Regions from separate parts of the Streptomyces sp. NPDC059010 genome, predicted to be linked through region 2. Evidence: riboswitches for the same ligand, from Rfam matches in the RefSeq annotation. Region 2 holds a riboswitch; each other region holds the start of a gene.
The links. A riboswitch is a leader RNA that binds a small molecule or an ion and turns the genes downstream of it on or off. The one in region 2 is predicted to bind cobalamin.

Region 1 (8,236 bases), on a different contig from region 2:
CGGCGGCGGTCGGTCAGTGGCTCGCCGACCCCGCGTCCGCGCCGCACGGCGGGGAGTCGGTGCGGGACCTGTGCCTGCGGGTCGGGCGGTGGCTGGACGGCGCGGCACGGAGGGAGGGCCGTACCGTCGCCGTCGTGGAGCCCGACGTCGTACGGGCCGTGGTGGTGCATGTGTTGGACGCACCGGCGGCGGCCTTCTGGCGGGTCGACGTGCCGCCGTTGACGGCGACGGCGATCAGCGGACGGTCCGGCCGCTGGAACCTCGGGCTGGGACGGCCGTTGCACGCGCGGGCGGCCGGCGACGACGGGTGACGGCGGGAAAGTACGTGAGCGTGCGGCGCTCAGGAAGGAATCAGGCTCTCAGGCGCTCGGATCGCGATGACGGCGCAACAGCGCCGCGATGGCGCACCGCAGACAGCCCGGGTCCGCGTTCGTCTCCCCCGGCACTTCGGCGGCGCGGCACGCACCGGAGCAGTCCGCCGACGGTCTCCCGGTCGGCGCACCGGGGCCCGCCTCCGGAGCGGCGACCAGGGTCTCCAACTCCCTCAGCAGTTCCTCGGTGCGCCTCGCCTGCTGGGCGAGCACCCGCACCCGGGCGCTCTGGCCGCCGATCTGCCGTCGGCTCGCTAGGAGTTGCCGGTACTCCTCCGGCGTCAGGGCGACGGCCTCACGGCCGCCCAGGGTGATACGGCGGGGCTGGGGGTGCTTGGCCACGGGGCTCCTCCGCTGTGCTGGCCTCGGCCGTCCCCGTCCCGTCGGTGTGGTCGCTGTCCCGTCGGTGTGGTCGCTCGGATCGTCGGGTCATGTCCTGGCCGGGGTCGGTCGGATGTCCGAAGAACGCGAGAGGGCCCCCGGACGGTTCCGCGGGCCCTCGCGCATCGCGCATGGTCACGTCCAGATCGGCTGGGGGCGTCGCGTCCTGATCAGCCGGGGGCGGCCACCGTCGAAGACGACGCCGCGGCGGCCGGCCTGGGGTTCAGCAGCCGCTCGGCCAACTCGCCGAAGACGAGCCCGAACCCTGCCCACAGGGTGACCTGCATGGCCAGCGCGGAGAGCCGGAACCGCCACAGCACCGTGGCCGGGAAGTCCGCGGGCACCTCATTGACGGCCGGCAGGAACGCGTACGCCACTCCGATCACCAGCGCGAACGCGACGACCGCTCCCACGCTCGCCCACCAGTTCCCGAACCGCGGGGCGAGCCGCTTGCCCAGGATGGTCGCGGCGATCGCGAGGAGCACGCTCAGCACCATCATCAGGAAGTACAGCGTGGTCCGCTTGCCGATGGTGTCCGGGTCACCGACGGCCGGCGGGTTGGCCGGGTACTTCAGGAACGGCACGACATAGACGGCGAGCAACGCGCAGCCGGACAGCAGCAACGCGGTGGCCCGCGGGGTGAACCGGCCGACACGGCCGAGGGCGAAGCAGTAGACGAGAGCGGCGATACCGCCGAAGGCGACCCCGTAGATCAGCACACCGGTGGCCAGGCCGGCGGTGGACTGAAGACTCCGGGAGACGAGTTCGACCTCGTGCTCGTGCGCGGGAGCGTGCGCCTCCTCGAAGCCGATCGCCTTGCCGACGCTCGGTTCACCGAGGAAGTAGGCGGCGACCAGCGCGAGCACACCCGCGCCGAGCCCTGCCAGCATGCCCCGCACCAGCAGGTTTCTTACGATTGCGGAGTTCATGAGGGTGGTGGCTCCGCGGCGTCAGTGGCAGGGGAACCCGAGCAGATGGCGGGCGTCGTGCACCCACTCGTGGACGTCCTCGCCGGAGACGACGGCGGTGGCGCCCTGCTCTGCGCCGACGAAGTACAGCAGGACCAGCATCAGGATGCCGAAGAAGACCGCCCACGGGACGATCGCGCCGATCGGCAGCTTGGCGGGGAGAGCGGGAGTGGTGGCGGTCGGCTGAGCGACATGCTGGGCCATGGCAAGGCCTCCTTAAGGGAGTTCGCGTCCCATCTCGGTGGTGCACATGACGACGGCTACGGGTCTGACTCGCCGCCCCGTTCCAAGGGGCCGGCACACAGTGGCGCGACCGTGCCGGATTCCCACCGGCTTCCGTTCTGCCGTCGTCGATATCGAGCCGACACTACTCTTCGACCGGTACATGCCCAATGCCCCACGGACCGACCACCCTCCGCTCTCACCCAACCCTTACCTGCGCCGCCCTCCGCAATCACCGCCCAACCGGGCACCGGCTCGGTCGACATCACCCGCCTCACGGTGCATCCGCAACGTGGGCCCCTCTCGCCACGCCGCATCCGCCCTGTGCGCGTACGGACCACGCCTCCAGGCCCAAATGTTCGGCGCCGTAGAACTCAACCCTGTGCCCGACCCGCCTGGAGGTGTTTCAGCCCTGCCTCCTGCGGCTGCGCCGTTCTGCTCCCAGTTGGGCGTAGTAGTCGATGAGGTCGGGCTCGTCCACGGCGGCGGGGTTGACGACCTGCTCGACCGGGGCGCCCTGGAGAAGCCGTTTCACCGGGAGCTCCAGCTTCTTGCCGGTGCGTGTGTGCGGGACGGCCGGGACGGCGAGGATCTCGTCGGGGACGTGGCGGGGCGAGGCGCCGGTGCGGATCGCATCGCGAATGCGGTCGCGCAAGGCGTCGTCTACTTCGATGCCGGCCGCCGGGACGACGAACAGCGGCATCCAGTAGCCGCCGTCCGGCTCCTCCATGCCGATGACCAGGGCTTCCGTGATCTCGGGGAGGCGTTCGACGACGTCGTGGATGTCGGCGCTGCCGAGGCGTACGCCGTTGCGGTTCAGCGTCGAGTCGGAGCGGCCGTGGACGATCACCGAACCGTGGCCCGTCACGGTGATCCAGTCGCCGTGCCGCCACACACCGGGGTACACCGAGAAGTAGGCGTCGTGGTACCTGCCGCCGTCGGGGTCGTTCCAGAAGTACAGCGGCATCGACGGCATGGGACGGGTCACCACCAGCTCACCCACCTGGTCCACGACCGGGAGGCCCCCGGCGTCGTACGCGGCCAGCGCCACGCCGAGGTTGGGTGCGGACAGCTCCCCCGCCCAGACCGGGGTGGTGGGTGCCGAACCCGCGAAGCCGGACACGACGTCGGTGCCGCCGCTGGTGGAGGCGAGCAGGACCTCGGTGCCGACATGGTCGCGGACCCAAGGGTAGGCGGAGTCGGGGAGCGTGGAGCCGGTGCAGCCGACCGCGCGGATCGACGCCAGGTCGTGTACGGCGGGCTCGACGCCGAACTTGGCCATGCCGAGCAGGTATTGCGGGCTGGTGCCGAAGAGCGTGACCCGGTGGCGGGCGGCCAGGTCCCACAGGATGTCCGGCTGGGTGAGCGGGGCCGGGCTGCCGTCGTAGGTGCAGGTGGTGGCGCCGGTGAGGAGGGTGGAGGCGACCAGGTTCCACATCATCCAGTGGGTGGTGGTGTACCAGAGGAGGCGGTCGCCGGGGCCGAGGTCGGAGTGCAGGCCGAGGGTCTTGAGGTGCTCCAGAAGGACGCCGCCGTGGCCGTGGACGATGCCCTTGGGCAGGCCGGTGGTGCCGGAGGAGAAGACGACCCACAGGGGGTGGTCGAACGGCACCGGCACACAGGCGAGTTCCTCGGAACGGGTCGCCGCGTCCTCCCACGGGAGCACCAGGGAGGGGTAGTTCGTGGAAAGGGCCCCCGGGAGGCCGACGTGGTCGACCAGGACGGTCGCCTTCAAGGTGGGCAGCGCGCCCGCCAGTTCGCGTGCGGCCTCGCGGCGGTCGTGGGTGGTGCCGTTGAAGAGGTAGCCGTCGGCGGCGATCAGCACGGTGGGTTCGAGCTGGCGGAAGCGGTCGGCGGCCGCCTTGGGGGCGTAGTCCTGCCCGCACACCGACCACACGGCGCCAAGACTCGCGGCGGCCAGGAACGCGACGATCGCGTGCGGGGTGTTGGGCAGATAGCCGACCACACGGTCGCCCTGCCCGACGCCCAGTTCGCGCAGGGTCGCCGCGACCGAGGCGACCTGGGCTCGCAGCCGCTCCCCGGTCACCTCGTATCCGGCACCGGTCTCGTCCAGCGCGATGACCGCGACGTCGTCGCCCGCGAGACCGCGCAGGGCGTGGTGGGCGTAGTTGAGGGTGGCGCCGGGGAACCAGCGGGCGCCGGGCATCCGCTCCTCGGCGAGCACGCTCTCGTACGGGGTCGCCGCCTCGATGTCGAAGTACTCCCAGACCGCGCCCCAGAACCCTTCGAGGTCGGTGACGGACCAGCGGTGCAGAGCGGCGTAGTCGTCGGCGTCGATGCCCTGGCGCCGGGCGAAGTCCGCGATGCGGCTGCTTGCGGCCGACTCCGGGTCGGGGGTCCAGAAGGGCGTGCTCATCGTTCGTTGCTCCTCAACAGGGCTTCGGTCGGGGACTGTTCGTGGCGGCGCCGGGTCGTGCACAGCAGCGGCGCCCAGGCGTCGGTGGCGGTGAAGTCGTCGCCGCCCGACGGGACGACGTCCAGGACGACGCGGTCCGGTCGCAGCAGGACGGCGTCCGCGCGGCCGGTCCGCAGCCACGTGGCGATGGCCTCCCCCGCGTCGTCCACGACCCGGGCACCGATCGCGTCGGCGAGGGCACGCGCGGCCGGCGGGAGCGGCACCGTGGTCACTACGGCGAAGGAGTCTCCGAGCAGGTCGTCGAGGCGCGTGGGCCGGCCGGTGACGGTCAGCCAGGGTTGTGGGCAGTGGGTGCCGCCGAGCCGGCTGCGGCGGGTCAGCGGTCCCGGTCGCAGGGCACGACTGAGGTTGCGGGTGGCGGCGCCCGTCACACCGGGGATGCGGCAGGCCGCGCTCACGGCCTGCCGGCGCAGGGCGGCGGCGCGGTCCTGGCCTCCGGTCATGGCCCAGCCCGTGGCGACGGCGAGTCGGATGACATGGCGGGCGTGCGGCTTGCGTTCGCTCTCGTAGGTTGCCAACAGCCTTTCATCAGCGCCCTGTTGGAGGACTCGGGCCAGTTTCCAGGTCAGGTTGTGGGCGTCGCGCAGGCCCGCGCACAGCCCCTGTCCCACGAACGGAGGGGTGAGATGTGCGGCGTCCCCGAGCAGGAACACCCGGCCGCGGCGCCAGCGGTCGGCGATGCGGGCGCGGAAGGTGTACTGCGCCTGCCGGAGGACGTGGAAGTCGGCGCCGTACGAGAGGTCGGCCCACGGCGCGACCAGCTCGCGCAGCCGTTCGTGGTCCACGGGTCCGCCGTCCCGCAGCCGGAACTCCCAGCGGTAGCGGTCCTCGCCGATCCGCATGAAGGTGGCGGGGCGGTGCGGGTCACAGACCTGGTCCACGCCCTCCCAGCAGCGGACGGGCAGGCTGGTGCGGACGTCGACGACGGTCCAGTGCTCCTCGAAGCGCAGGTCCTCCCACACCGCGCCGATGGCCTGGCGGGCAAGGCTGTTGGCGCCGTCGCAGCCGAGGACGTAGTCGGCGTCGGCCAGGTGCTCGCCGTCCTCGTCACGGTAGGTCACGCGCACCGGTCCGGCGCCGTCCTGTTGCAGGGACTCGACCTCCGCTCCGCTCCGCAGTTCGCACTCCGGGTACCGGGCCAGCTCGGCGCGCAGCAGGCGTTCCAGCTCGGGCTGGTCGAACATGCTGGTCTGCGGGAAGCCGTGGTGACCGTGCGGGGAGCGTCGGAACTCGGCGATCACCCGGTGCCGGGCATCCAGCAGCCGCAACCCGCGCGCGGGGCGGGAGATCGCGGCGAACCGGTCTGCCACACCCGCGGCCTGGAGGATGCGGCAGACCTCGTCGTCGGTCGCGACGGCACGCGGGAGGGGGTAGACGTCCCGGTGCCGTTCGAGGACGAGCGTCCGGATGCCGCGCCGGGCCAGCAGCAGTGCGGCGGTCACGCCCACGGGCCCGGCGCCGACGATCAGCACGGGCACCCGGGACGGGGTGCTCATCGCGCGTCCGTGACCGGCGTGCGCTGCTCACCGAGATCGATCCGCCCGTCCGCGGTGGCGATGGTGACGCCGACGACATCGCCCTGGTGCAGGTAGCGCGGGTTCTTGGCCTGGGCCTTGAAGAACGCCTTCCACTTGACGGCGGGCGGCAGCAGCGAGCCGATCTTCTCGACGGCCTTGGGCGGGGCCTGCAGGGCCGTGCCGCCGGGGGTACCGGTGAGCAGCAGGTCGCCGGGATCCAGGGTCTGGAAGCGAGCCAGCAGGGTCAGTGCCTCGGCCGGGCGGACGATCATGTCGGCAAGGGTGCGGTCCTGGCGCAGGTCGCCGTTGACGCTCAACTTCAGGCGCAGGTTCAGGAGATGGGCGAAGTCCTCCGGGTCGAGGAGGGTCAGGTACGGGCCGGTCGGCGTGAAGGTCGGGTAGGACTTGCTCTCGTAGAACTGCGTCTTGGTCAGCTGGACGTCTCGCGCGCTGATGTCGTTGGTGATGACGAGCCCGGCGACATACGTCGGCAGGTCCCGCTCCTCGACGACGGTGCCGACGGGCAGGGGCGCCCCCATGACGAGGCCCAACTCCACCTCGTAGTCGAGGAACTTCACGTGTCCCGGGCGCACGATCGCCTCGCCGGGGCCGCTGACGGAGCCGGACGCCTTGCGGAAGAAGGCGGGCGGGATGTCGCCGGTGAAGCCCGACTCACGGGCGTGGCTGCGGTAGTTGACCATCTGGCACACCACCCGGCAGGGCGTGGTGACCGGGGACAGGGCCACCAGGTCGGCGACCGGCGTGCCGGGATCGTCGCTCGCGGCGGCCTCCCGGACAGCCGGGCGGTCGGCCAGCAGCTCGGCGGTGGTCACGGCCTTCGTCTCGATGCGGACGGCGCGCGTGTCGCGCACCACCCACCAGCCGTCGCCGGTACGCAGGACGTTGGTACTCATGTCAGTGCCTTCTTCAGAGGTGCGGGGGAGAAGTTCGGTCAGGAGTTCGCGGCCTTCAGCAGGCCGAACAGGCGCGCCGGATCCATCTCGTTGTCGCCGCGCAGGGCCTCGATGACGTCACGGACGCGTTGCGGGGAGGGACTGGCGCCGAGGAAGTCGCGGGTGGCCGGCGGGCCCCATTGGGCGAGGCCGCTGGTCGACATGGGCGCCCAGCCGGGTTCGAGGTCGCAGGAGAACAAGTCGCCGTCGGCGAAGTGCTCCAGCATGAAGTGGTCGGGGTCGCGCCAGTAGTCGAAGAGCTGGCTGCCCTGGATGTGCCGCCCGATGCCCCAACTGCGCTTGTATCCACGTTCCTTGAGGTACTCGCCGCCGGCGGCGATGGAGTCCAGGTCGGTGACCTGGTAGGCGGAGTGGACATAGCCGTTGGCCGGGCCGAGGTGCATGGCCAGCGTGTGGTGGTCGACGGCCAGCGGGCCCTGGTCACAGCGGATGAACGCCATCGTCGGGCCGCGGCCGCGCTGTCCGTCCAGGAACAGGAAGTCGGACACGATCATGCCGAGGGTGTCCAGGTACCAGTCCAGGGCTCGGGCGAACACCCTTGTCTCCAGCACCACATGGCCGAGGCGCTGGATCCGGGACGGCTCGCGGGGCGGGCGCTGGGTGGTGTTGGTACGACGGTGATCCGTGCCGGAGTTGAGCAGCAGCGGTCGCTGTCCGGGCAGTTCGGGCAGCTGCTCGGCGCAGTGCACGACCCGGACCGGGAAGCCCGAGGGGTCGAGCAGGTCGACCGAACGGCCACCGCCCGGAACGTCCGCCTCCCGCACGGACGCCCCCGTGACGCGGGCCAGCCGGTCGAGGTCGGCCCGCTCGGCGGCGCGGAAGGCCGGGCCGATGAAACGGGACGTACGACCGCGCCGGATCACCATGCAGGGCGAGCCCGCGAAGGTGCCCCGCAGCCACAGCTCGTCCTCGGTCCGGGCGGCGATCCCGAAGCCGAAGTCCCGGGCGAAGACCTCCGCGCGGTCCAGGTCGGGCTTCTGGAACTCCAGCCAGGCCAGGTCGGCCACCTTGATCACCGGGTTCCGGGAGCGACCGGGGTGTTCGCCGCGCAGGGCGCCCCGCTCACTGTGGAGGTCCTGATGAGCCGTCTTGGACATGACGTCCTCCAAGCAACATTGCCGTAATGAGGAAATCATCAAGTTTGATGTAACCCCCCGTCAAGGGTTCAGCGGAAAGAAATGATGACTTCATCAGAATTGCTGAAGTGCCTGTTGGCGCAGCTAGACTCGGGGCATGTCTTCGTCAGCCCCGCCCCGCAATCGCTTCGAGCGACGCCGCGCCGAGACCCGTCAGGCGCTGGTGCGTGCGGCCCGGCAGATCCTCGCCGAAACCGGGGACACCAGCGTCAGCATCCAGGCGATCGCCG
Region 2 (5,144 bases):
CGTCCGCCGCCGTACCGAAGTCGATGACCAGCGCCACCCGCTTCTTGCCGTCCTGGGCCGGGGTGCGCGCGCAGATCACCTCGAACACGGCGGCGCCCCTCGGCCGTGCCGCGTCCTTGGAGTCCTCGCTCACCGCGAACCGGAAGCCCTGGACGTCGCCGTCGGAGGGGCGGGCGGTGGAGGGGCCCTGGGTGGCGTAGGTCCAGGTGTCGCCGGCGCGGTCCCAGAAGGACCAGTAGCGGTAGCCGGTCGCCTGGGCGGCCTGGGCCGCGCCGGTCAGGAGGACCAGCGCGGCCAGGAGCGTGGCGAGCGTGCGCCGGATCACGGGCGACGGCCCTTGGTGCGGCCGCTCAGCAGGAAGCCGACGCCGATGCCCGCGACCAGGCAGACGCCGACGATCCACCAGACGCCGACGCCGTTGTCGTCGTCCGCCTTCTGCTCGGACGCCTTTGCCGACTCCGCCGCCGTCGTCCGCGGTGCGGGACCCTGTGCGTTGAGCTGCTTGACCAGGTCCGTGCCGCCGAAGTCACGCGGGTCGGCGCCCGCCGCGTCGGCGGCGAGGATCAGCTGGGCGTAGGCGGCGGGGCCGCTCTGCTTCGCCCAGGCCGCGGCGTTCTTCTCCAGCCACTCCAGGGGCTTCTGGGCCGCCGAGGCACCACCCTGTACGGCGAGCGCGACGACCACGTCGGCGGTGTTGCCGTAGTCGGGCTGGTCCTCGGCGCCGGCGAGGGCGGACTTCAGGTGGCCGTCCTTCGCCACGGCGTCCGCCAGGTAGGAGGCGCCGTTGGCCGAAGCCTGCTCCGGAGTGAGGTCAGCCGCGTCGGTGCAGGCGATGTCCTTCTTCTCACCGCCCCGCGGCGATATGCCCATCCCCAGCGCGCCGACGACGGCCGCAGCCGTAGCGTCCGCGTTGGCCGACAGCTTGCCCTTCTTGTCGGGCTGGTAGGCGAAGGCGCCGCCCTTCGCGCACGGCAGGGCGAGCTTCAGCAGAGCGTCGTAGGGTGACTTGCCGTCCTTGCGGATCTCGGCGGGGTCGTCGCCGAAGGCGTGGAGCGCCCCGATCACGACGGACGTCGAGTTGGCGTCGCTGGCTCCGCCAGGTGTGTAGCCCCAGCCGCCGTCCTTGTTCTGCACGGACTTCAGCCAGGTCACCGCCTTCTTGACCTCGGTGTCGCGCTCACCGACCGCGGCCAGGCCCTGGACGGCGACGGCCGTGCTGTTGGTGTCCACCATGGCTTTGGCGTCACACGCCTTGGAAGGGTCGGCGCGGAAGGCCGTGAACGCCCCGTCGGCGCACTGCTGCCCGGCCAGCCAGTCGACCGCCTTGGCGGCCGGCTCCAGCTTCATCCGGTTCTGCGCGATCAGCGCGAGCGACTGGCGCCAGACGCCGTCGTACGTCGGGTCGGTGGTGCCGTACAGCCCGGCCGGGAGCGAGGCGGACGGCGACGGGGTGGCGGCCTGGGCGACCGGGGTCGCGACGCCGATCACGGTGACGGCGGCCAGGACCGCGGCGCTGCGGCGGACGTACATGATCGGCGGGTGCCCTTCCCTAAGGGGAACCGGGCAGCACAGGGAGGACCCCCGGGCGGCTCGGCTCCGTATACCTCGACGGTGCCGCACTCCGGCCCACTGCCGGGGTACGTGAGCCGGTCACGAATCCGTACCGGGCGATCCGGCTTGCCAGTTGCAGGCTCACGGTTGCGGGTCAGCGCCGGTTTTGCACCGGCTTCCCCCTGTACGGGTGTGATGACGACGCCGACACTCTACCCGCCCGTAACCGGCCCCCTGAGGGGCGCCTGTGCGGGCGGGCGGTCGGGCCCGGCGGCGCGACCCCCGCAGCACAGGAGGCTCAGCCGTCGGCCCTCGGGGTGGGGCCGCCGAAGGGGAGGTGGAGGGTCCGCGAGGTGAGCAGCCAGGTGCCGTCCGGCTGTCTGCGGAAGGCGTCCTCGTAGTGGCCGATCTGGACGGGCGGGCCCGCCGGGACGATGCCGCCCTCGTGGCCGTCGACGCGGTAGGTCGTGAAGTACGAGGTCGCGGTCGCCGTGTCCGGGGCCGTGACCGTGACGAGGACGTTGGACATCATGCGGCGGGAGAGCCGGTCGGCGGGGCGGGAGCCGAAGTACGCGCGAAGCGCGTCCCTGCCCTCGACCGACCGATCGCCCTCCGGCCAGGACCAGACGCCGTCCTCGGTGAACAGCTCGGCGACAGAGGCCGGTTCGCCGAGGTCGAGGCGGTGGACGAAGTCGATGATGACGCGCTCACAGGCGCGTTCGGCGAGAAGGAGCTCCATGGGCACGTATTAAACGGCCCCGTACGTCACCTCAAGCCGCCACGGACGTCGCCTCAGACCGCCACGTACGTCACCGGCTCGCTCCCCGTCACCGCCTCCGCCCTCCCCAGCTTCACCAGGCGTCGCAGATGCGCCTCCGCCTCCGCGATCGCGATGTTCCTTGAGGGGTACGGGATTTGGTCCCAGGGGCGGTTCCACTCCATGCGCTCGGCGAGCTGCCAGGGAGTGAGGGGTTCGGCGAGGAGGGTGAGGAGGCCGGTGAGGCGGGACTCGTGGTGGTCCAGCAACTGCCGTACGCGTGACGGCGCGTCGGTGAACGTGTGCTGGTGGGCCGGGAGGACCTCGGCGGGGGACAGGTGGGCGACACGTTCGAGGGAGGCCAGGTAGTCGCCCAGGGGGTCGGTGACGGTCGTGTCGTCGGGGTCCTCGTAGAGGCCGATGTGCGGGGTGATCCCGGGGAGCAGATGGTCGCCGGAGAACAGGCGTCCGTGGCCCGGGAGCCGGGCCGGGTGGTCCTCCTCCAGGTGCAGGCAGACATGGCCGGGCGTGTGACCCGGGGTCCAGATCGCGCGCAGGCGGCGGCCGGGGAGGTCGAGGAGTTCGCCGGGGACGATCTCGCGGTCGGGTGCGGCGGGGGAGAAGCCGGGGAGCGTGCTCGGCCGGCGGGCGGTGCGCAGCGGGGCCACGTGCGCGTCGGGGGCGCCGGCCGCCGTGAGCTTGGCCGCCATGTAGGAGAACCACCGCTCGGGCCGCGTCGTCCGGGTGCGCCGTACGATCGCCGCGTCCGCCGCGTGCATCGCGATCCAGGCGCCGGAGGCCTCGCGCACCTTGCCGGACAGGCCGTGGTGGTCGGGGTGGTGATGGGTGATCACCACGCCGTGGATCTCGGCGGGCGCGGTGCCGCAGGCCGCGAGCCCCTCCGCGAGGGTGTCCCAGGACGCCGGGTCGTCCCAGCCGGTGTCGACGAGCACCGGGCCCCGGTCGGTGTCGACGACGTACACCAGGGTGTGGCCGAGAGGGTTGTCGGGGATGGGGACCCGGATCGACTTCACGCCGCCGCCGTGGTCGTACATCTGCGTCATGGGTTCCCCAATCGCCGCGACACGTTCCGGCCGACCGGATCACTATAACTAGAACAGGTTCCGATGGGAGCCCGAGTCATCTACGTGCGGTCCGTGGACTACTCGGGGCGGAACTGGTATCAGTGCGTAGATCTGATGGATCGTCAGAGTTGCGCTCCGGGGAGGCAGTCGGCCATGACCGAGCTCGTGGAACACGGACAGCTGTTCATCGGCGGGGAGTTGACCGACCCCCTGGGCAAGGACGTCATCGAGGTGATCTCGCCGCACACGGAGGAGGTCATCGGACGCGTCCCGCATGCCTCGTCGGCCGACGTCGACCGGGCGGTGGCGGTGGCGCGCAAGGCGTTCGACGAGGGGCCCTGGCCACGGATGAGCCTCGACGAGCGCATCGAGGTCGTCACCCGCATCAAGGACGGAATCGCCGTACGGCACGAGGAGATCGCCCGCGTGATCTCCTCCGAGAACGGCTCCCCGTACTCCTGGAGCGTCCTCGCCCAGGCCCTCGGCGCGATGATGGTCTGGGACGCGGCGATCACGGTCGCGCGGAACTTCACCTACGAGGAGACCCGCGACGGCGTCCTCGGCAAGATCCTCGTCCGGCGCGAACCGGTCGGCGTCGTGGCGGCCGTGGTCCCCTGGAACGTCCCGCAGTTCGTCGCCGCCGCCAAGCTCGCCCCCGCGCTGCTCACCGGCTGCACGGTCGTGCTCAAGCCGTCGCCCGAGTCACCGCTGGACGCCTATCTCCTCGCCGAGATCGCGAAGGACGCCGGGCTGCCGGAGGGCGTGCTGTCCATCCTTCCCGCGGACCGCGAGGTGAGCGAGTACCTCGTCGGGCACCCGTCGGTCGACAAGGTCTCCTTCACCGGCTCGGTGGCCGCCGGCAAGCGCGTCATGGAGGTCGCCGCCCGCAATCTCACCCGCGTGACACTGGAGTTGGGCGGCAAGTCGGCGGCCGTCGTCCTGCCGGACGCGGACGTCGAGGCGACCGTCGCCGGAGTCGTCCCGGCGGCCTGGATGAACAACGGCCAGGCGTGCGTCGCCCAGACCCGCATCCTGCTCCCGCGCTCCCGCTACGACGAGTTCGCCGAGGCCTTCGCCGCGGCGGCCGGCGCGCTGGTGGTCGGCGACCCGCTGGACCCGGCGACCCAGGTGGGCCCGCTGGTGGCGCAGCGGCAGCAGCGCAGGAACCTCGACTACATCCGGATCGGCCAGGAGGAGGGCGCGAAGATCCTGGTCGGCGGCGGGCGCCCACAGGGGCTGGAGCGGGGCTGGTATGTCGAGCCGACGCTCTTCGGGGACGTCGACAACTCCATGCGGATCGCCCGCGAGGAGATCTTCGGGCCGGTGATCTGCCTCCTCCCCTACGGCGACGAGTCCGAGGCCGTGAAGATCGCCAACGACTCCGACTACGGCCTGAGCGGCAGCGTCTGGACGGCCGACACCGCGCACGGCATCGAGGTCGCGCGCCGGGTCCGTACCGGCACCTACTCGGTGAACACCTTCAGTCTCGACATGCTGGGCCCGTTCGGCGGCTACAAGAACTCGGGCCTGGGGCGGGAGTTCGGCCCCGAGGGCTACGGCGAGTACCTGGAGCACAAGATGATCCACCTCCCGGCGGGCTGGGAGGCGTAGGGGATGGGTGAGCGCAATGGGTGACCGCTGGCATGTCGAGGTCGACCGGTCGGTGTGCATCGGCTCGGCGCAGTGCGTCCACCACGCCCCCGGCGACTTCCGCCTCGACACCGGCCGCCAGTCCCATCCGGCCGCCCCGG
Region 3 (8,236 bases), on a different contig from region 2:
ACCGGCGTCCTGGTCATCGGGTCGCTGGCGGACGTCGCGGTGACGTTCGCCCTGCTCGCCTTCGGCCTGGACGGCTGGGTCGACAACGAGTTCGTGCGCGAGCTGCTCACGGTGCTGCTCATCCTGGTGATGACCGCGGTGTGCGTCATCGGCACGGAGGTGTCGGCCAGGGTGCAGAACATCCTCATCCTGGCGCAGGTCGTCTGTCTGCTCGCCTTCGCCGTGGTGGCGCTCTACCGGGTCTACGCCGACACCGGCACCCTCGACTCCGCCGACCCGGCCCTCAGCTGGCTGGACCCGTTCGGCGCCGGGGGCGCGGAACTGACGGCGGGTCTGCTGCTGGGCGTGTTCATCTACTGGGGCTGGGAGTCGGCGGTCAACCTCACCGAGGAGGTCGAGAACCCCGCCACCGCTCCCGGCAGGGCGGCCGTGTGGTCGACGGTGATCCTGCTGGTGACCTATGTGTCGGTCGCCTACGCGGTCGTGGCCTACGCCGGACCGGCGTACCTGGCCGAGAACGCCGAGGAGGAGGAGTTCATCTTCGCCCTGCTCGCCGACGAGGCGATGGGCGCCTGGGACTGGGTCGTCCTGCTCGCGGTCTCGACGTCCGGGCTGGCGTCGACGCAGACGACCATCATCCCCGCCTCCCGTACGGCACTGTCCATGGCCCGCCGGCAGGCCCTGCCGAGGCACTTCGCCCACATCCACCCACGGTTCCGCACCCCCGACGTGAGCACCTGGTGGGTGGCCGGCATCGCCATCGCCTGGTACATCGCCGTCCGCCGGATCAGCGAGAACGCCCTCTTCGACTCGCTCACCGCGCTGTCCCTGCTGATCGCGTTCTACTACGCGCTCACGGGCGTCGCCTGCGCGGTCTACTACCGCCGCCATCTCACCGAGAGCCTGCACCACTTCGTCCTCATCGGCCTCGGCCCCCTGGTGGGCGCCGGACTGCTGGCCTGGCTGCTGGTGGAGTCGGTCTCCGACATGTCCGATCCCGCGAACTCCTACAGCGGCGTCTCGTGGTTCGGGCTCGGCCCGCCGCTGGTCATCGGCATCGGCATCACCCTCGCGGGTGTGATCCTCATGGTCGTGTGGCGTCTGACGGCCCCCGCCTACTGGGCGGAACGCCCGGAGGTGGTCGACCCCGATCTCGTCCACGGCGACAGGGAGCACTGACGATGCCGGTCACTCTCGGCCGGCCCTGATCAGCCGGCTCCGTCCCCGCTCTCGACCGGATAAGGCACGAACGTGCTGCTGTTCTGGTCGATCCGCAGCCGGCGCCCGAGCGGCGGCGCGGCCCGCTGGGGGCAGTCGAGGCGCTCGCAGACGCGACAGCCCATGCCGATCGGGGTGGCCGCGGCGGTGTTGGCGAGGTCGAGGCCGTCGGAGTAGACGAGCCGATGGGCATGGCGGATCTCGCAGCCAAGGCCGATGGCGTACGTCCGCCCCGGCTCGCCCCAGCCGCCGCGGTGCCGGGTGACCACCCGGGCGGCCCACAAGTACCGCTGGCCGTCCGGCATTTCGGCGATCTGGACATGGATCCGGCCGGGCGCGGCGAACGCCTCGTAGACGTTCCACAGCGGGCAGGTGCCGCCCGCCCGGGAGAAGTGGAACCCGCTGGCCGACTGCCGCTTGGACATGTTCCCGGCCCGGTCCACCCGGACGAAGGAGAAGGGCACCCCGCGCAGCCGAGGCCGTTGGAGGGTGCTCAGGCGGTGGCAGACGGTCTCGTAGCCGAGGCCGTAGCGGTCGGTGAGCCGCTCGATGTCGTAGCGCACCTCCTCGGCCGCCGCGTGGAAGGCGGTGTACGGCAGGATCAGCGCGGCGGCGAAGTAGTGGGCGACGCCGATCCGGGCCAGGGCATGGGCGGGCGAGCCGGGTTCGAAGTCCTCGGCGGCCCGGCGGTCCAGGTCGTCGCCGTATTCGAGGAGGGCCAGCTGGGTCGCCATCCGGAAGGCGCGCTGGCCGGGGCGGAGGCGGCCGGAGAGGTGGAGGGTGCGGGTCGTCGCGTCGTAGTGGTGGAGCCGGTTGTCGGTGTCGTGGGGGTGCGGACGACTGCCGGTGTCGTGAAAGTGCGGTCGACTGCCGGTGTCATGGGGGTGCGGTCGACCGCCGGTGTATTGGGGGTTCGGACGGTCTCCGGCTTCGGTGGTCAGGCGGACTCCGTGGGCGTCGGTCAGTCTCGCCGCGAGGGTGCCGATGACCTCTCCGGGCCGGATGCCGATCTGGGCGGCGAGGTGCTCGGCCGCGAGGTCGGTCTCGTGCAGGTAGTTCTGGCGGCGGTAGAAGAAGTCCCGGATCTCCTCGTGCGGTGAGTGCGGCGCCGCGTGGCCGGTGTCGCGCCCGTCCGCGAGCCGCTCGGACAGCGCCTGGTTGCGGCGGCCCAGTCCGACCAGCACCTGCGCCACCGCCGGCATGCGCGAGGCCAGTTCGGCGAGGTCGGACGAGGAGACCCGGGACTCGGCGATCTCCCCGGCCAGCGCCTCGCGCAGGTCGGCCACCAGCCGGGTCGTGTCACGTTCGGAGAAGAAGCCCGGGTCGAGCCCGAACGTCTCGGTCAGCCGCAGCAGCACGGGCACGGTGAGCGGACGGGAGTCGTGCTCCATCTGGTTCAGATAGCTCGGGGAGATGTCCAGGGCGCGGGCGAGTTCGGCCTGGCTCATCCGGCGTTCCTCGCGCAGCCGCCGCAGCCGCGCGCCCGCGTAGGTCTTGCTCACTTCGGCCCCTCCTCCGTGTGCGGACAGGGGCAGCGTACGCGAGGAGCACCCGCCGCCTCCCTTCGCAAAGTTGGCAGACGAGGGCCGGAAGATTCGCAGAAGTTGGCAACGGTCCACGGTTGTTGGCACTCAGTGCCAGTGCCAAAGTCGTCGGTGCGGCCAGCGAGTTGCACTGGTTCGCACTCAGCACGAGACACGCAGTGCCAATCCCTGCCTGTCCAGGCACACGGATTGGCACTCAGCACAGACCGAGGAGACGGTGACAGTCATGGCAGAGGCGAGCACGCAGGCGGCCGGGGAACTCGCGCGGCGCTGGGCCACCGACCCGCGCTGGCAGGGCATCGAGCGCACCTACACCGCCGAGGACGTGGTACGGCTCTCCGGCAGCGTCCGTGAGGAGCACACCCTGGCCCGGCGCGGCGCCGAGCGGCTGTGGCGGCAGCTGCACGAGCGCGACTACGTCCACGCGCTGGGCGCGCTCACCGGCGGCCAGGCAGTCCAGCAGGTCAAGGCCGGACTCCAGGCCATCTACCTGTCCGGCTGGCAGGTCGCCGCCGACGCCAACCTGGCCGGGCACACCTACCCCGACCAGAGCCTGTACCCGGCCAACTCGGTGCCGCAGGTGGTCCGCCGGATCAACAACGCGCTGCTGCGCGCCGACCAGATCGCCACCGCGGAGGGCGGCGAGGACACGACCGACTGGCTCGCGCCGATCGTCGCCGACGCGGAGGCCGGGTTCGGCGGCCCGCTCAACGCGTTCGAGCTGACCAAGGCGATGATCGCGGCGGGGGCCGCCGGTATCCACTACGAGGACCAGCTCGCCTCCGAGAAGAAGTGCGGCCACCTCGGCGGCAAGGTCCTGGTACCGACCTCGCAGCACATCCGCACCCTGAACGCGGCCCGGCTGGCCGCCGACATCGCCGGTGTGCCGACGCTCATCGTCGCGCGTACGGATGCGCTCGCGGCCAGTCTGCTGACCAGTGACGTCGACGAGCGGGACGCCGAGTTCGTGACCGGGGAGCGGACGGCGGAGGGGTTCTACCGGGTGCGCAACGGGATGGCGCCGGTCATCGCACGCGGGCTCGCCTACGCGCCGTACGCCGACCTGATCTGGGTGGAGACCGGTACGCCGGATCTCGCGCAGGCGCGGGAGTTCGCCGAGGCGATCCATGCCCGGTACCCGGACCAGATGCTGGCGTACAACTGCTCGCCGTCCTTCAACTGGAAGGCGGCGCTGGACGACGACCAGATCGCCAAGTTCCAGCGGGAGTTGGGGGCGATGGGGTACCGGTTCCAGTTCATCACGCTGGCCGGGTTCCACTCGCTCAACCACGGGATGTTCGACCTGGCCCGGGGGTACGCCGAGCACGGTATGACCGCGTATGTCGAGCTGCAGGAGCGGGAGTTCGCCGCGCAGCAGCATGGGTTCACTGCCGTCAGGCATCAGCGGGAGGTTGGTACGGGGTATTTCGATCTGGTTTCGACTGCTGTCAATCCGGCTTCTTCGACCACGGCTCTGGCCGGGTCGACCGAGGAGGAGCAGTTCCACTAGGTCGTGGGCGGGCTGCGGGCCGGTTGTGGCTGGTCGCGCCCGCGCGGCGGAGCCGCATATCAGCACAGCCCCGCGCCCCTTTGAGGGGCGCGGTCCCTCAGCCCTTTTCAGGAGAATCCCCATGTCCGCAACCGCACTTACACACTGGCTGCGCGTGCTCGCCGCTCCCGGTCACCGGCACGACGAGGTCCTCACCCCGGCCGCCCTGGACTTCGTCGGCCGGCTGGTCGGGGCCTTCGGGGAACGCCGACTGGAACTTCTCAAGGAACGGCGTCGGCAGGCGCTGCGCCTTGGCTCTGGCTCGCCGCTCGACTTCCCCATGGTCACCTCCGGCATCCGCGCCGATCCCAGCTGGCGTGTCGCACCGCCCGCCCCTGGGCTGGCCGACCGGCGCGTGGAGATCGCCGGGCCGCCGGATCGCCGGACGGCCGTCGACGCGCTCAATTCCGGGGCCGATGTGTGGATGGCGGACTTCGCGGATGCCACCGCCCCCACCTGGGACAACGTCATCGACGGCCAGCTCACGTTGATCGACGCCATCGAGAATCGCGAGCAGCCCGCCACCACCATCGTGGTCCGGCCGCGGGGCTGGCATCTCGATGAGGAGCATCTGGAGTTCGACGGCCGGCCCGTGCCCGCCGCTCTCGTGGACTTCGGGCTGTACTTCTTCCACGGTGCGCGGCGTCAGATCGACGCCGGTCACGGGCCGTACTTCTGCCTGCCGAAGCTGGAGAACCGGTACGAGGCCCGTCTGTGGAACGACATCTTCGTCACCGCGCAGGAACTCCTCGGCATCCCGCGCGGCACGGTCCGCGCCACCGTGCTCATCGAGACGATCACCGCCGCCTTCGAGATGGAGGAGATCCTCTACGAGCTGCGTGAGCACTCCTCCGGCCTCAACGCGGGCCGTTGGGACTATCTCTTCAGCCTGATCAAGACCTTCGGCCACCGCACCGACTTCCTGCTCCCGGAGCGCGGGCAGGTCACGATGACGGCGCCCTTCCTGCGGGCGTACACCGAACTCCTCGTGCGTACCTGTCACAAGCGGGGCGCGCATGCCGTCGGTGGTATGGCCGCCCAGGTGCCGGGCAAGGATCCGGCCGCTCACGAGGCGGCGGTCGCCAAGGTGCGGCTGGACAAGGAGCGGGAGGCGGAGGACGGCTTCGACGGATCCGGGGTCGCGCATCCCGGGCTGGTGGAGCTGTGCCGGGAGGTGTTCGACGGGGTCCTCGGGGACCGGCCCCACCAGATCGACCGTACGCGTGACGAGGTCGAGGTGACGGCGGCCGAGCTGCTGTCGGTGCGCCGGACCGGCGGGCCGCCGAGCGCCGAGGGTGTGCGAGCCAATGTCGCCGTGGCGCTGCGGTACTTCGCCGCCTGGCTGCGTGGGCGGGGTGCCGTCGCGCTGTACGGGCTGATGGAGGACGCGGCGAGCGCGGAGATCGCCCGGGTGCAGATCTGGCAGTGGCTGCGGCACCGGGTGGTCGAGCGGGAGACGGTGGTACGGCTGCTCGAAGAGGAGCTGGTTTCGCTGGGTGCGGAGGATCCGTGGGCGCCGTTGGACGAGATTCGCGCGCTCTTCGAACGCACCGCGATGGCGGGTGAGTTGCCGCTGTTCTTCACCCCGGACGCGTACACGCAGCACCTCGTGCGACGAGTGGAGGAGGGGGCATGAGCGGGGACTTCAGGCGCGTCGGCGTGGTAGGCGGCGGGCAGATGGGGGCCGGGATCGCGGAGGTCTGTGCCCGGGCCGGGCTGGACACCGTGGTGTGCGAGGCCGACGCCGTCGCGGCCCGGGCCGCCCGGGAGCGCGTGGCCGCCTCGTTGGAACGGGCCACCAGGCGGGGCAAGTTGACGGAGGCCGAAGCACAGGGCGCGCTGACGCGGCTGGTCTTCACCGGCTGTCCGGAAGACCTGGCGGATCGGCAGCTCGTCATCGAGGCCGTCGTCGAGAACGCCGACGCCAAGGTGGAGGTGTTCACCGCGCTCGACAAGATCGTGGCGGATCCGGCGGCGGTCTTCGCGACCAACACCTCCTCCCTGCCCGTGATGCGCCTCGCCATGGCCACCGGCCGCGCCGACCGCGTGGTGGGACTGCACTTCTTCAACCCGGTGCCCGTGCTGCCGCTGGTCGAGGTCGTCACCTCCCTGCACACCGCTCCGGAGACGGCCGCCGCGGTCGAGGAGTTCGCCACCGGGGTGCTCGGCAAGACGGTCGTCCGCTCCCGGGACCGCGCCGGTTTCGTCGTCAACGCGCTGCTCGTGCCCTACCTGCTGGCCGCGATCCGCATGGCGGAGTCCGGGTTCGCCACCGCGGCCGACATCGACGCCGGCATGGAGCTGGGCTGCGCCCACCCCATGGGCCCGCTGAGGCTGGCGGACCTGATCGGCCTCGACACGGTCGCCTCGATCGCCGAGTCGCTGTACGACGAGTTCAGGGAACCCCTGTACGCCCCTCCCCCGCTGCTCCAGCGGATGGTCGAGGCGGGACTGCTGGGCCGTAAGACCGGGCGAGGGTTTCACATGTACGGCACCGGCATCTAGGGTTGCCGGTGCAGCTGGTTCGCCCCGTCCGCCAGGCGGGATGCGTCGTAAGAGGGAACCCGGTGGGAATCCGGGACTGCCCCGCAGCGGTGAGCGGGAACGACCGCCGTCATACGCACTGGGTCCGACGTACCGGGCCTGGGAAGCGACGGCCAGTAGGTGTCCTCGGGTGATGAGGACGTGCCCGCGAGTCCGAAGACCTGCCAACTGCCCGTGCGCGGACGATTCCGCGCGCGGACATCCCGGTGACCCCGAGGGCGGGTCGGCGTGCATACCGAACGGGCGGCCAGGGGCCGTTGCCGTCCGGTTCCGTCACCCCTTCGCGCTCTCGTCCCCCGTCGCCGGGATCTCAGGGATTCATCTCGCGAAGGAGATCTCCGTGACCACCGAGTCCGCAGCCGCGGCAGCACGGACCACCGTGTACGGCTACCCCCGGCAGGGCCCGAACCGGGAACTGAAGAAGGCGATCGAGGGCTACTGGAAGGGCCGCGTCACCGCCGACGAGCTCCGCTCCACCGCGGCCGGCCTGCGAGCCGGCAACTGGCGGCAGCTGGCCGAGGCCGGCATCGACGAGGTCCCCACCGGGGACTTCTCGTACTACGACCACGTCCTCGACACCACCGTCATGGTCGGCGCCGTCCCCGACCGGCACCGGGACGCCGTCGCCGCCGACCCGCTCGACGGGTACTTCGCGATGGCGCGCGGCACCAGCGACGTGGCGCCGCTGGAGATGACCAAGTGGTTCGACACCAACTACCACTATCTGGTGCCCGAGTTGGGCCCCGAGACAGTGTTCGTGGCCGACTCCGCCAAGCAGGTCGCCGAGTTCGAGGAGGCCGTGGCCCTCGGTCTGACGGCCCGGCCGGTCCTGGTCGGCCCGGTGACCTATCTGCTGCTCGCCAAGCCGGCCCCCGGCGTGGCCGCCGACTTCGAGCCGCTCACCCTGCTCGACCGGCTGCTGCCGGTGTACGCCGAGATCCTCGCCGACCTGCGCGCGGCCGGCGCCCAGTGGGTGCAGCTGGACGAACCCGCCCTGGTCCAGGACCGCACCCCGGCCGAACTCAACGCCGCCGAACGCGCCTACCGCGACCTCGGCGCTCTCACCGACCGGCCGAAGCTGCTGGTCGCCTCGTACTTCGACCGGCTCGGGGAGGCGCTGCCGGTGCTGGCGAAGGCGCCGGTCGAGGGGCTCGCGCTGGACTTCACGGAGTCCGCGGCCGCCAACCTGGACGCGCTCGCGGCCGTCGGCGGACTGCCCGGCAAGCGCCTGGTCGCCGGTGTCGTGAGCGGGCGCAACATCTGGGTCAACGACCTGTCGAAGTCCCTCGCCACCCTCGGCACCCTGCTGGGCCTGGCCGACCGGGTCGATGTGTCGGCCTCCTGCTCCCTGCTGCATGTGCCGCTCGACGCGTCCGCCGAG
Region 4 (8,236 bases), on a different contig from region 2:
GGCAGGCGTCGATGCCCGCGGCGGTGCCGGCGCTGGTGATCACCGGCCCCTCGTCGACGTAGAGCACATCGGGTTCGACGATCGCCTTCGGGTGCCGTCGGGACAGCTCCCCGGCGTGCCGCCAGTGCACACTGCACCGCCGCCCGTCGAGCAGTCCGGCCGCGCCCAGCACAAAGACGCCGGAGCAGACGCTGAGCACCCGCGCACCCCGGTCCACGGCCCTGACCAGGGCGTCAAGGAGCTCGGGCGGATAGGTGCGGGTGAGGTAGTCGTCCCCGGCGGGCACGGCGACCAGGTCGGCCTCCTCCAGCCGCTCCAGGCCGTGCGGCGTCGAGACGGTGAGTCCGCCGACATGGGTGCCGAGTGCCGGTCCCTCGGCCGAGGCGACGGCGAAGTCGTAGGTGGGCAGCCCCTCGTCACTGCGGTCGAGCCCGAAGACCTCGCAGACGACGCCCAGTTCAAAGGGGTGCACACCGTCCAGGAGCACGGCGGCCACGTTTCTCAGCATGCTGCCAGTGTGCCTCGCGGCTGGCAGTAAATCGAGGGTGTGCGGCAGTCCTGCCACTGTTCGTAAGGAGTGTCCGGCGCGACAGTGGTGTCATGACTACAGAACAGACCCAGACACTGCTCGCCATGGTCGCCGTGCTCGGCATGTTCGTCCTCCTGGTCCTCCCGTCAGTGATCGGGATCGTGCACGACCGGCGCATCGACCGTCAGATCAGGGAGGCCCAGGAACGCGACAGGAGCGAGGCTCAGAAGTCCTCGTCCAGGTCGACGGTGCCCTCCACCGCCACCTGGTACGCCGACGGACGCCGCTCGAAGAAGTTGGTGAGCTCCTGAACACCCTGCAGCTCCATGAAGGAGAAGGGGTTCTCGGAGCCGTACACCGGAGCGAAGCCGAGGCGCGTGAGGCGCTGATCGGCGACACACTCCAGGTACTGCCGCATCGAGTCGGTGTTCATGCCCGGGAGGCCGTCACCGCACAGGTCGCGCGCGAACTGCAGCTCGGCCTCGACGGCCTCCCTCAGCATGTCGGTGACCTGCTCCTGGAGCTGGTCGTCGAAGAGCTCGGGCTCCTCCTTGCGGACGGTGTCGACCACGTCGAACGCGAAGGACATGTGCATCGTCTCGTCGCGGAACACCCAGTTGGTGCCGGTGGCCAGACCGTGCAGCAGGCCCCGGCTGCGGAACCAGTAGACGTAGGCGAAGGCGCCGTAGAAGAACAGGCCCTCGATGCACGCGGCGAAGCAGATCAGGTTGAGCAGGAAGCGACGCCGGTCGGCCTTGGTCTGCAGGCTCTCCAGCTTCTCGACCTCGTTGATCCACCTGAAGCAGAACTCGGCCTTCTCCCGGATCGAGGGGATGTTCTCGACGGCGTCGAAGGCCGCCGCCCGGTCCTCCGGGTCGGGGAGATAGGTGTCCAGCAGCGTCAGATAGAACTGGACGTGCACGGCCTCCTCGAAGAGCTGGCGCGACAGGTACAGGCGCGCCTCCGGGGAGTTGATGTGCTTGTACAGCGTCAGCACCAGGTTGTTCGCCACGATCGAGTCGCCCGTCGCGAAGAACGCGACCAGCCGGCCGATCATGTGCTGCTCGCCCTCGGACAGCTTCGCGAGATCGGCGACGTCCGAGTGGAGGTCGACCTCCTCCACGGTCCAGGTGTTCTTGATGGCGTCCCGGTAGCGCTCGTAGAAGTCCGGGTAGCGCATCGGGCGCAGGGTCAGCTCGAAGCCCGGGTCGAGAAGGTTGGCGTTACGGGTACTCATTACTGGCAGGCCTCGCAGGACTCGGGGTTTTCCAGGGAGCAGGCGACGGCGTCGGGCTCGGCGACCTGCTGGACGGGGATGGTCTTCTCGGGCTGGGCGCTCCGGCCCTGCGCGGCGCGGGCGATGCGGGTCGCCGGGCGTGAGCGCAGGTAGTACGTCGTCTTCAGGCCCGATTTCCAGGCGTACGCGTACATCGAGGAGAGCTTGCCGATGGTCGGCGTCTCCAGGAAGAGGTTCAGGGACTGGGCCTGGTCGATGAACGGGGTGCGGGCTGCCGCCATGTCGATGAGCCCGCGCTGCGGGATCTCCCACGCCGTGCGGTACAGGGCCCGTACGTCCGCCGGGATCCAGGCGAAGTCCTGCACCGAGCCGTTGGCCTCGCGCAGCGCCTCACGGGTGCGCGCGTCCCAGACGCCGAGCGCCTTCAGCTCGTCGACCAGGTAGGAGTTGACCTGGAGGAACTCGCCGGACAGTGTCTCGCGCTTGAACAGGTTGGAGACCTGCGGCTCGATGCACTCGTAGACACCGGCGATGGACGCGATGGTGGCGGTCGGCGCGATGGCGAGCAGCAGGGAGTTGCGCAGACCGGTCGTGGCGATACGGCCGCGCAGTGCGGCCCAGCGCTCCGGCCAGGTCGGCTCGACGCCGTAGTGGTCGGGGTGCAGCACGCCCCGGGCGGTGCGGGTCTTCTCCCAGGCCGGCAGCGGGCCGGACCGCTCGGCGAGGTCGGCGGACGCCTCGTACGCGGCGAGCATGATGCGCTCGGCGATACGCGTGGAGAGCGCCTTGGCCTCGGCCGAGTCGAACGGCAGCCGCAGCTTGAAGAAGACGTCCTGCAGGCCCATCGCGCCCAGGCCCACCGGCCGCCACTTGGCGTTGGACCGGCCCGCCTGCTCGGTCGGGTAGAAGTTGATGTCGACGACACGGTCCAGGAAGGTGACGGCCGTGCGGACGGTGGCGTCCAGCCGCTCCCAGTCGATGTCACCCGTCGACAGGTCGACAAAGGCGCCCAGGTTGACCGAGCCCAGGTTGCAGACCGCCGTCTCGCCGTCGTCGGTGACCTCCAGGATCTCCGTGCAGAGGTTGGAGGAGTGGACGACATGGCCCGGCAGGGCCGTCTGGTTGGCGGTGCGGTTGGCGGCGTCCTTGAAGGTCATCCAGCCGTTGCCGGTCTGCGCGAGCGTGCGCATCATGCGGCCGTACAGGTCACGGGCCGGGATGGTCTTCTTCGCGAGCCCGGCGGCCTCGGCCTTCCGGTACGCCGCGTCGAACTCCTCGCCCCACAGGTCGACCAGCTCGGGCACGTCCGACGGGGAGAACAGGCTCCACAGCTCGTCGGCGTTGACCCGGCGCATGAACTCGTCCGGGATCCAGTGCGCGAGGTTCAGGTTGTGCGTACGCCGGGCGTCCTCGCCGGTGTTGTCCCGCAGCTCCAGGAACTCCTCGATGTCGGAGTGCCAGGTCTCCAGGTAGACCGCGGCGGCCCCCTTGCGCCGGCCGCCCTGGTTCACCGCGGCCACGGAGGCGTCGAGGGTCTTCAGGAACGGGACGATGCCGTTGGAGTGCCCGTTGGTGCCCCGGATCAGCGAACCCCGGGAGCGGATACGGGAGTACGACAGCCCGATGCCGCCGGCGTGCTTGGAGAGGCGGGCGACCTGGTGGTAGCGGTCGTAGATGGAGTCCAGCTCGTCCAGGGGGGAGTCCAGGAGGTAGCAGGATGACATCTGGGGGTGCCGGGTGCCGGAGTTGAAGAGGGTGGGGGAGGAGGGGAGGTAGTCGAGGCGGCTCATGAGCCCGTAGAGCGCGGCGACTTCGTCCACCGACCGGGTCGTGTCGTCCTCGGCGAGGCCCGCGGCGACGCGCAGCATGAAGTGCTGGGGCGTCTCGATCACCTTGCGGGTGAGGGGGTGCCGCAGAAGGTACCGGCTGTGCAGGGTGCGCAGGCCGAAGTAGCCGAAGCGGTCGTCGGCGGCCGTGTCCACCAGGGTGTCCAGACGGGCCGCGTGCAGACGCGCGAACTCGGCGGTGCGGTCGGCGATGAGACCCTCGCGGTGGCCGACCGCGACCGACTCGGTGAAGGACGTCACACCCTGCGAGGCGGCCTCGGCGGCGATGGAGATGGTCAGCAGCCTGGCCGCCAGCCTGCTGTAGGCGGGGTCCTCGGAGATGAGACCGGCGGCCGCCTCGGTGGCCAGCTCGCGCAGCTCCGCCTCGTCCGCGCGGGCGGACCGGCCGCGCAGCGCGGCGGCGGCGACCCGGCCGGCGTCGGCGTCGGGGAGGTCGGCGGTCAGCTCGGTGAGGATCCGCAGCAGCGCGGTTCCCGGGGCGTCCTCGTCGGGGGCGACGGCAGGGACGGTCGGGGCGGCTGAGGCCGGGTCTGCTGGCGCGATGGTCACGTGGGGGCTCTCCCTCGCTCGGCACGGGGGCCTTGCGGAGGGCAGGCGGCAGCACACGAGCGCACGGGGCGTCGCGTCCACCGGCCCATTCCACGAGGCCCGGACGTCAGGGCGCACCGGCCGGGTGGCCGGGCGCGCTGTCGGCAGGTCCTCGGACTGACTCCTGTGCAGGGCGTTGCTGAGAACAGACATGCACAAGTACACCGTTGCGGGACAGTTCCGGATTCGCACCGGATTCCCCTGCGACGACAGCGAGGACGAGCATACATCTTGTGCTCACCCGCCACGCCACCCCCAGATGTTGTGTCGCGCTGGTTTCAGAGCGTCAACTCATAGGTGAGGAGAGTGATGTCGTCCAGCTGCGGGACGGGGTTCCAGTCGCGGCCGGGTGTGCGAACGAAGCCCAGACGTTCGTAGATGCGGTGCGCGCCGTGCATGGTGCGCTGGGTCGACAGGACGATACGTACACAGCCCTCCGTGGCCCTCGCCCGGTCGACGCAGGCGCGCACCAGGGCCTCTCCGGCGCCGCGCCCGCGAGCCGTGTGGTCGACGGCGAGCATCCGGATCTCGGCCTCGCCGGGGCCGGCTATGTCGGCCATGGGCCCACCGCTCGGCACGAAGGTCACGCCGCCCAGCAGCCGGCCGTTCTCGACGGCCACCAGCACCTCGGCGGCGGCCGCGCGCCTCGCCACGTCCTTCAGCTCGCCGAGGTACTCGTCGCTCTCGCCGAAGTCGAGGAGACCGTCCTGGAGATAGGCCCGGGCGGTGATGTCGCCGAGGGCGTCGTACTCGCCGGGTTCCGCCTGCCGGATCACGAGGTCCATGGCCCCGAGTCTGCCGGACGGGCAGTACCGCGGGCCTGGGGTTTTCGCCGGGGCCGCCGGGTTGCGGGGCGCCTCGGGAGTGCTTCCATGGAGGTAGGTGCCGACGCCCGTGGTCCCTCCGTTTCGAGAGCCCCTCTCGGAAGGAGACGCACGATGACGATCCATCGGGAGGCCCGACGCGGCACCACCCGCCCCAGGAAATGGCGCCGTTGGATCTCCTACACCAACGTCACCCGGGTCGTCTGGATCGTGGCCGCCCTCGCGCTGGTGGCCTGGGTCGCGGAGGGCGTGTACATCCTGATCACACAGGACACGACCGGCTTCGAACAGTGGCGGAGGAGGAACGCGGGCTTCGAGACCGTCATGCGCTTCGTCGGCCCGGTGCTCACCGCGTCGATCGCCGCCACCCTGTTTCTGTTCTGGTGGTACCGCTGGACCAAGCGGCGCTACCTCGCGAAGGCCCGCGACGACCCGCGCGGGCTGGTGCTCACCGCCGGGTCGGACACCGCCGAGATCGTGGGCCGGGAGGAGATCGCCCAGGTCATCGCCGAGCGGCTGCGGGAGCGCGACACCCGCCGGCCCTATCTGCTGGTCGGCGGGGTCGGCGTGGGCAAGACCGCCGTACTGGTACGGCTCACCGAACTGCTGGCCGAGCAGAACGCCGTGCCCGTGCCGATCCGGCTGCGGGACGCGACCGACGGAAGCGACCTGAACTTCGAACGCATGGCGAGGGAGCGGTTCGCCGAGGAGGCGCCCCGGGGCATCCTCGCCCGCGGCAAGACCGAGCGGGTCTGGCAGCAACTGCTCGCCGACGACAAGCCGGTCGTCATCGCCGACGGACTGGAGGAGGCCCTGCTCGGCGACGGCCTCCAGCAGAACCGGGACAACATCATCCGGCGGGCCATCGAGCGCGCCCACGAGGAGAAGCTGCCCCTCGTCATCGCCTCCCGGCCGCACAGCCCGCTGGAGAGCACCTCCGCCGCGATCGTGGAGCTGGAGCCGCTCGGCGAGGAGGAGGCCCTGCGCTTCGTCCAGGCACGCGTCCCGGAGACGGACGAGCGCCGGGTGGACTGGATCGTGGAGACGGCCGAGGTCACCGAGTCGCCCGTCTACCTCCAGATCGCCCGTGAACTGCACCGCCACGGAGCCCTGGAGCACGACCGGCCGGACAACGATCCGCAGCACATGAACACCCGCAGCAGGGACCGCGGCACGCTGCGGCTGTGGCTGCTGGAGACCTGGGACGAGGCGCTGTGCGAGGGGCGGCTGCGCGAGGGCGTCGCGCTGTCCCCGCAGGCACGCCGCGACACCCTCGAAGTGGTCTCCGCCCTGGCCTGCGTCGGACTGCTCCAGGACAACCTGGAGGTCGGCTTCGGGGAACTGCTCGACACCGACGTCCACCCGGGCCCGGCCCGGCGCGCACAGGCCCGGGCCGAGCACCTGTGGGCCGGCCGGCGGGGCTTCGACCGGTACGGCAGACGCGGGAACGACTTCTCCGAGTGGCACCGCCAGCAGATCTGGGACGTGCTCCGCGAACGGCTCGGCGACGAGGAGCGCAAGCGGCTGCACGGGGGCAACATGGACCAGTGCCGCGCCGCCCTCGCCCGCTTCGCCAGCAACGCGGACAAGCTGGGACTGGTGGAGGGCTTCGAGCGGCGGGTCCGCTTCCCGCACAGCATCATCCAGGCCTACTTCGGCTACCGCGTCCTGAACCACCTCGGCGAGCGGGGTGCCGGAGAGCTCGTCGAGCACTCGCTGCAGCCGCCCGGACCCAGCCGTGAACTGCTGATCGCGCTGGTGCTGTTGTCCCGTCGCAAGGCGTCGGAGCGCAGGACTCCCGGGGGCGGGGTCCGGGCCGAGGCGAAGAAGGAGATCGAGGAGCTGGTCCGCCGGTCACCCGTGCGGGGCCACACCCTGGCCCACCGGCTCTGCCGGGCCGCGAACCGACGTACCGACGACCCGAAGGCCCTCGATCTGTACTCGGCCGCCGTGGAGATCGAGAGCGCGGAGGAGGAGCCGAGGCTGCTCGGCGCCATCGTCGGCCGGGTGCGTACGAGCTGGGCCGGTTTCCGGGGCGACCGGCGCACCCTTGAGGACGCGAAACTGAGGCTGCTCAAGCAACTCGGCGCCGCGCTGCGGAGGGTCTCGCACCGGATCGACTCCACCCCGCTTTACGACCAGCTCTTCGAGATCGGCATCCAGGACCCCTCCTACTCCATCCGGCTCGCCGCCGCCCAGGAGTTCGGCACCGGCGGCAACGCGGCGTTCGCCGTGATCCGCGGGCGGGTCGGACTGAACACCGATCCCGTGCGGGAGTACGACGACCGGCTCGGCGAGCTGAAGGCCTGGAAGCAGAAGGAGTACGCGAAGTGGGCCGAGCGCATGGGCCGGGCGAGGGTCACCGGCGCGCCGTCACGGGCCACCGCCGACCGGATCGACCGGCTCCAGCAGGACCGGCGCGAGGTCAACCAGGAGTACCGGAGGAAACGGGTCGCTCTGTCCCGGGAGTTCGTGATGCGGGCCTGGATGATCCCCATGCTGCTGGGCTCCGTCGACGACGCCCACCGTGACGAGGCCCGCGAACGCCTCACCCTGTGGCTGCAGCACCTCGACCCGAAGGCCACCGGCGGCGTCCCCGACCTGCCGCTCGCCCTGGAGGCCGCACTGGCCCAGGGCTTCAAGTACGCGGCCAACCGGCGCAAACGGCATCCGCAGGTCTACCCGGGCGGTCGCGCCGATCTGATCCGGCAGGCCGAGACCGTGCTCCAGCAGTCCCGCTGCTGGTACTCGCAGCTCGTCCTGTTGCAGGCCCTGTGCCTGTGGGAGCTCCCGGACAGCGTGGGTGTCCACGAGCGGGACCCGCACGAGGTGGCGGGCCGGGACGGCCGCGACGGCGCGCACGAGCGGTCCCGGAAGCTGGGCGGGACGACCGCCGTACAGACCGTGGAGCGCTGGCTGTCGATGGCCGGCACCGTCAACAGGGCGCCCGGCTCTCCCGGCGCCGACGGCGACTCGCGCCGGCCGGCCCTGCACCCCTTCGTCGCCGCGGCGGGCGACCTGGTGACCCTCGCGCTGGAGACCGGGCAGCCCGAACGCTTCCTGTGGATCGACGAGAAGGGCGTCGCCGACAACATCGGTGCACGCACCGGCAACCCCGAGGGATACCGCAAGCACAGCCTGTGGATCCCGCCCTCGGTCGGCTGGAGCACCCTCGACGCACGCGCCCAACGCCTGGTCGCCGATGTGCTGG

Region 1: linked by a shared signal. The riboswitch ahead of ACFWYS_RS04165 (CbtB-domain containing protein) and the one ahead of ACFWYS_RS19860 (prenyltransferase/squalene oxidase repeat-containing protein) in region 2 are both predicted to bind cobalamin.
Region 3: linked by a shared signal. The riboswitch ahead of metE (5-methyltetrahydropteroyltriglutamate--homocysteine S-methyltransferase) and the one ahead of ACFWYS_RS19860 (prenyltransferase/squalene oxidase repeat-containing protein) in region 2 are both predicted to bind cobalamin.
Region 4: linked by a shared signal. The riboswitch ahead of ACFWYS_RS12920 (ribonucleoside-diphosphate reductase subunit alpha) and the one ahead of ACFWYS_RS19860 (prenyltransferase/squalene oxidase repeat-containing protein) in region 2 are both predicted to bind cobalamin.

What each region holds. Positions count from the first base shown of each region.
Region 1 is NZ_JBHYJA010000003.1:77,584-85,819, reverse strand. Features, by position in the region: gene ACFWYS_RS04180 (histidine phosphatase family protein) at 1-311, shown strand, start outside; gene ACFWYS_RS04175 (hypothetical protein) at 360-713, opposite strand; gene ACFWYS_RS04170 (CbtA family protein) at 923-1,681, opposite strand; gene ACFWYS_RS04165 (CbtB-domain containing protein) at 1,703-1,924, opposite strand; cobalamin riboswitch at 1,961-2,101, opposite strand; gene ACFWYS_RS04160 (acetoacetate--CoA ligase) at 2,349-4,319, opposite strand; gene ACFWYS_RS04155 (bifunctional 3-(3-hydroxy-phenyl)propionate/3-hydroxycinnamic acid hydroxylase) at 4,316-5,875, opposite strand; gene ACFWYS_RS04150 (fumarylacetoacetate hydrolase family protein) at 5,872-6,810, opposite strand; gene ACFWYS_RS04145 (VOC family protein) at 6,849-7,967, opposite strand; gene ACFWYS_RS04140 (TetR/AcrR family transcriptional regulator) at 8,104-8,236, shown strand, end outside.
Region 2 is NZ_JBHYJA010000017.1:26,857-32,000, forward strand. Features, by position in the region: gene ACFWYS_RS19855 (SCO2322 family protein) at 1-325, opposite strand, end outside; gene ACFWYS_RS19860 (prenyltransferase/squalene oxidase repeat-containing protein) at 322-1,530, opposite strand; cobalamin riboswitch at 1,645-1,767, opposite strand; gene ACFWYS_RS19865 (nuclear transport factor 2 family protein) at 1,850-2,290, opposite strand; gene ACFWYS_RS19870 (MBL fold metallo-hydrolase) at 2,344-3,372, opposite strand; gene ACFWYS_RS19875 (aldehyde dehydrogenase) at 3,547-5,004, shown strand; gene ACFWYS_RS19880 (ferredoxin) at 5,021-5,144, shown strand, end outside.
Region 3 is NZ_JBHYJA010000021.1:121,056-129,291, reverse strand. Features, by position in the region: gene ACFWYS_RS23720 (APC family permease) at 1-1,179, shown strand, start outside; gene ACFWYS_RS23715 (short-chain fatty acyl-CoA regulator family protein) at 1,209-2,720, opposite strand; gene aceA (isocitrate lyase) at 2,989-4,272, shown strand; gene aceB (malate synthase A) at 4,394-5,947, shown strand; gene ACFWYS_RS23700 (3-hydroxybutyryl-CoA dehydrogenase) at 5,944-6,816, shown strand; cobalamin riboswitch at 6,815-7,039, shown strand; gene metE (5-methyltetrahydropteroyltriglutamate--homocysteine S-methyltransferase) at 7,196-8,236, shown strand, end outside.
Region 4 is NZ_JBHYJA010000010.1:133,028-141,263, reverse strand. Features, by position in the region: gene ACFWYS_RS12935 (GlxA family transcriptional regulator) at 1-508, opposite strand, end outside; gene ACFWYS_RS12930 (hypothetical protein) at 601-840, shown strand; gene ACFWYS_RS12925 (ribonucleotide-diphosphate reductase subunit beta) at 753-1,766, opposite strand; gene ACFWYS_RS12920 (ribonucleoside-diphosphate reductase subunit alpha) at 1,766-4,162, opposite strand; cobalamin riboswitch at 4,287-4,444, opposite strand; gene ACFWYS_RS12915 (GNAT family N-acetyltransferase) at 4,480-4,986, opposite strand; gene ACFWYS_RS12910 (ATP-binding protein) at 5,140-8,236, shown strand, end outside.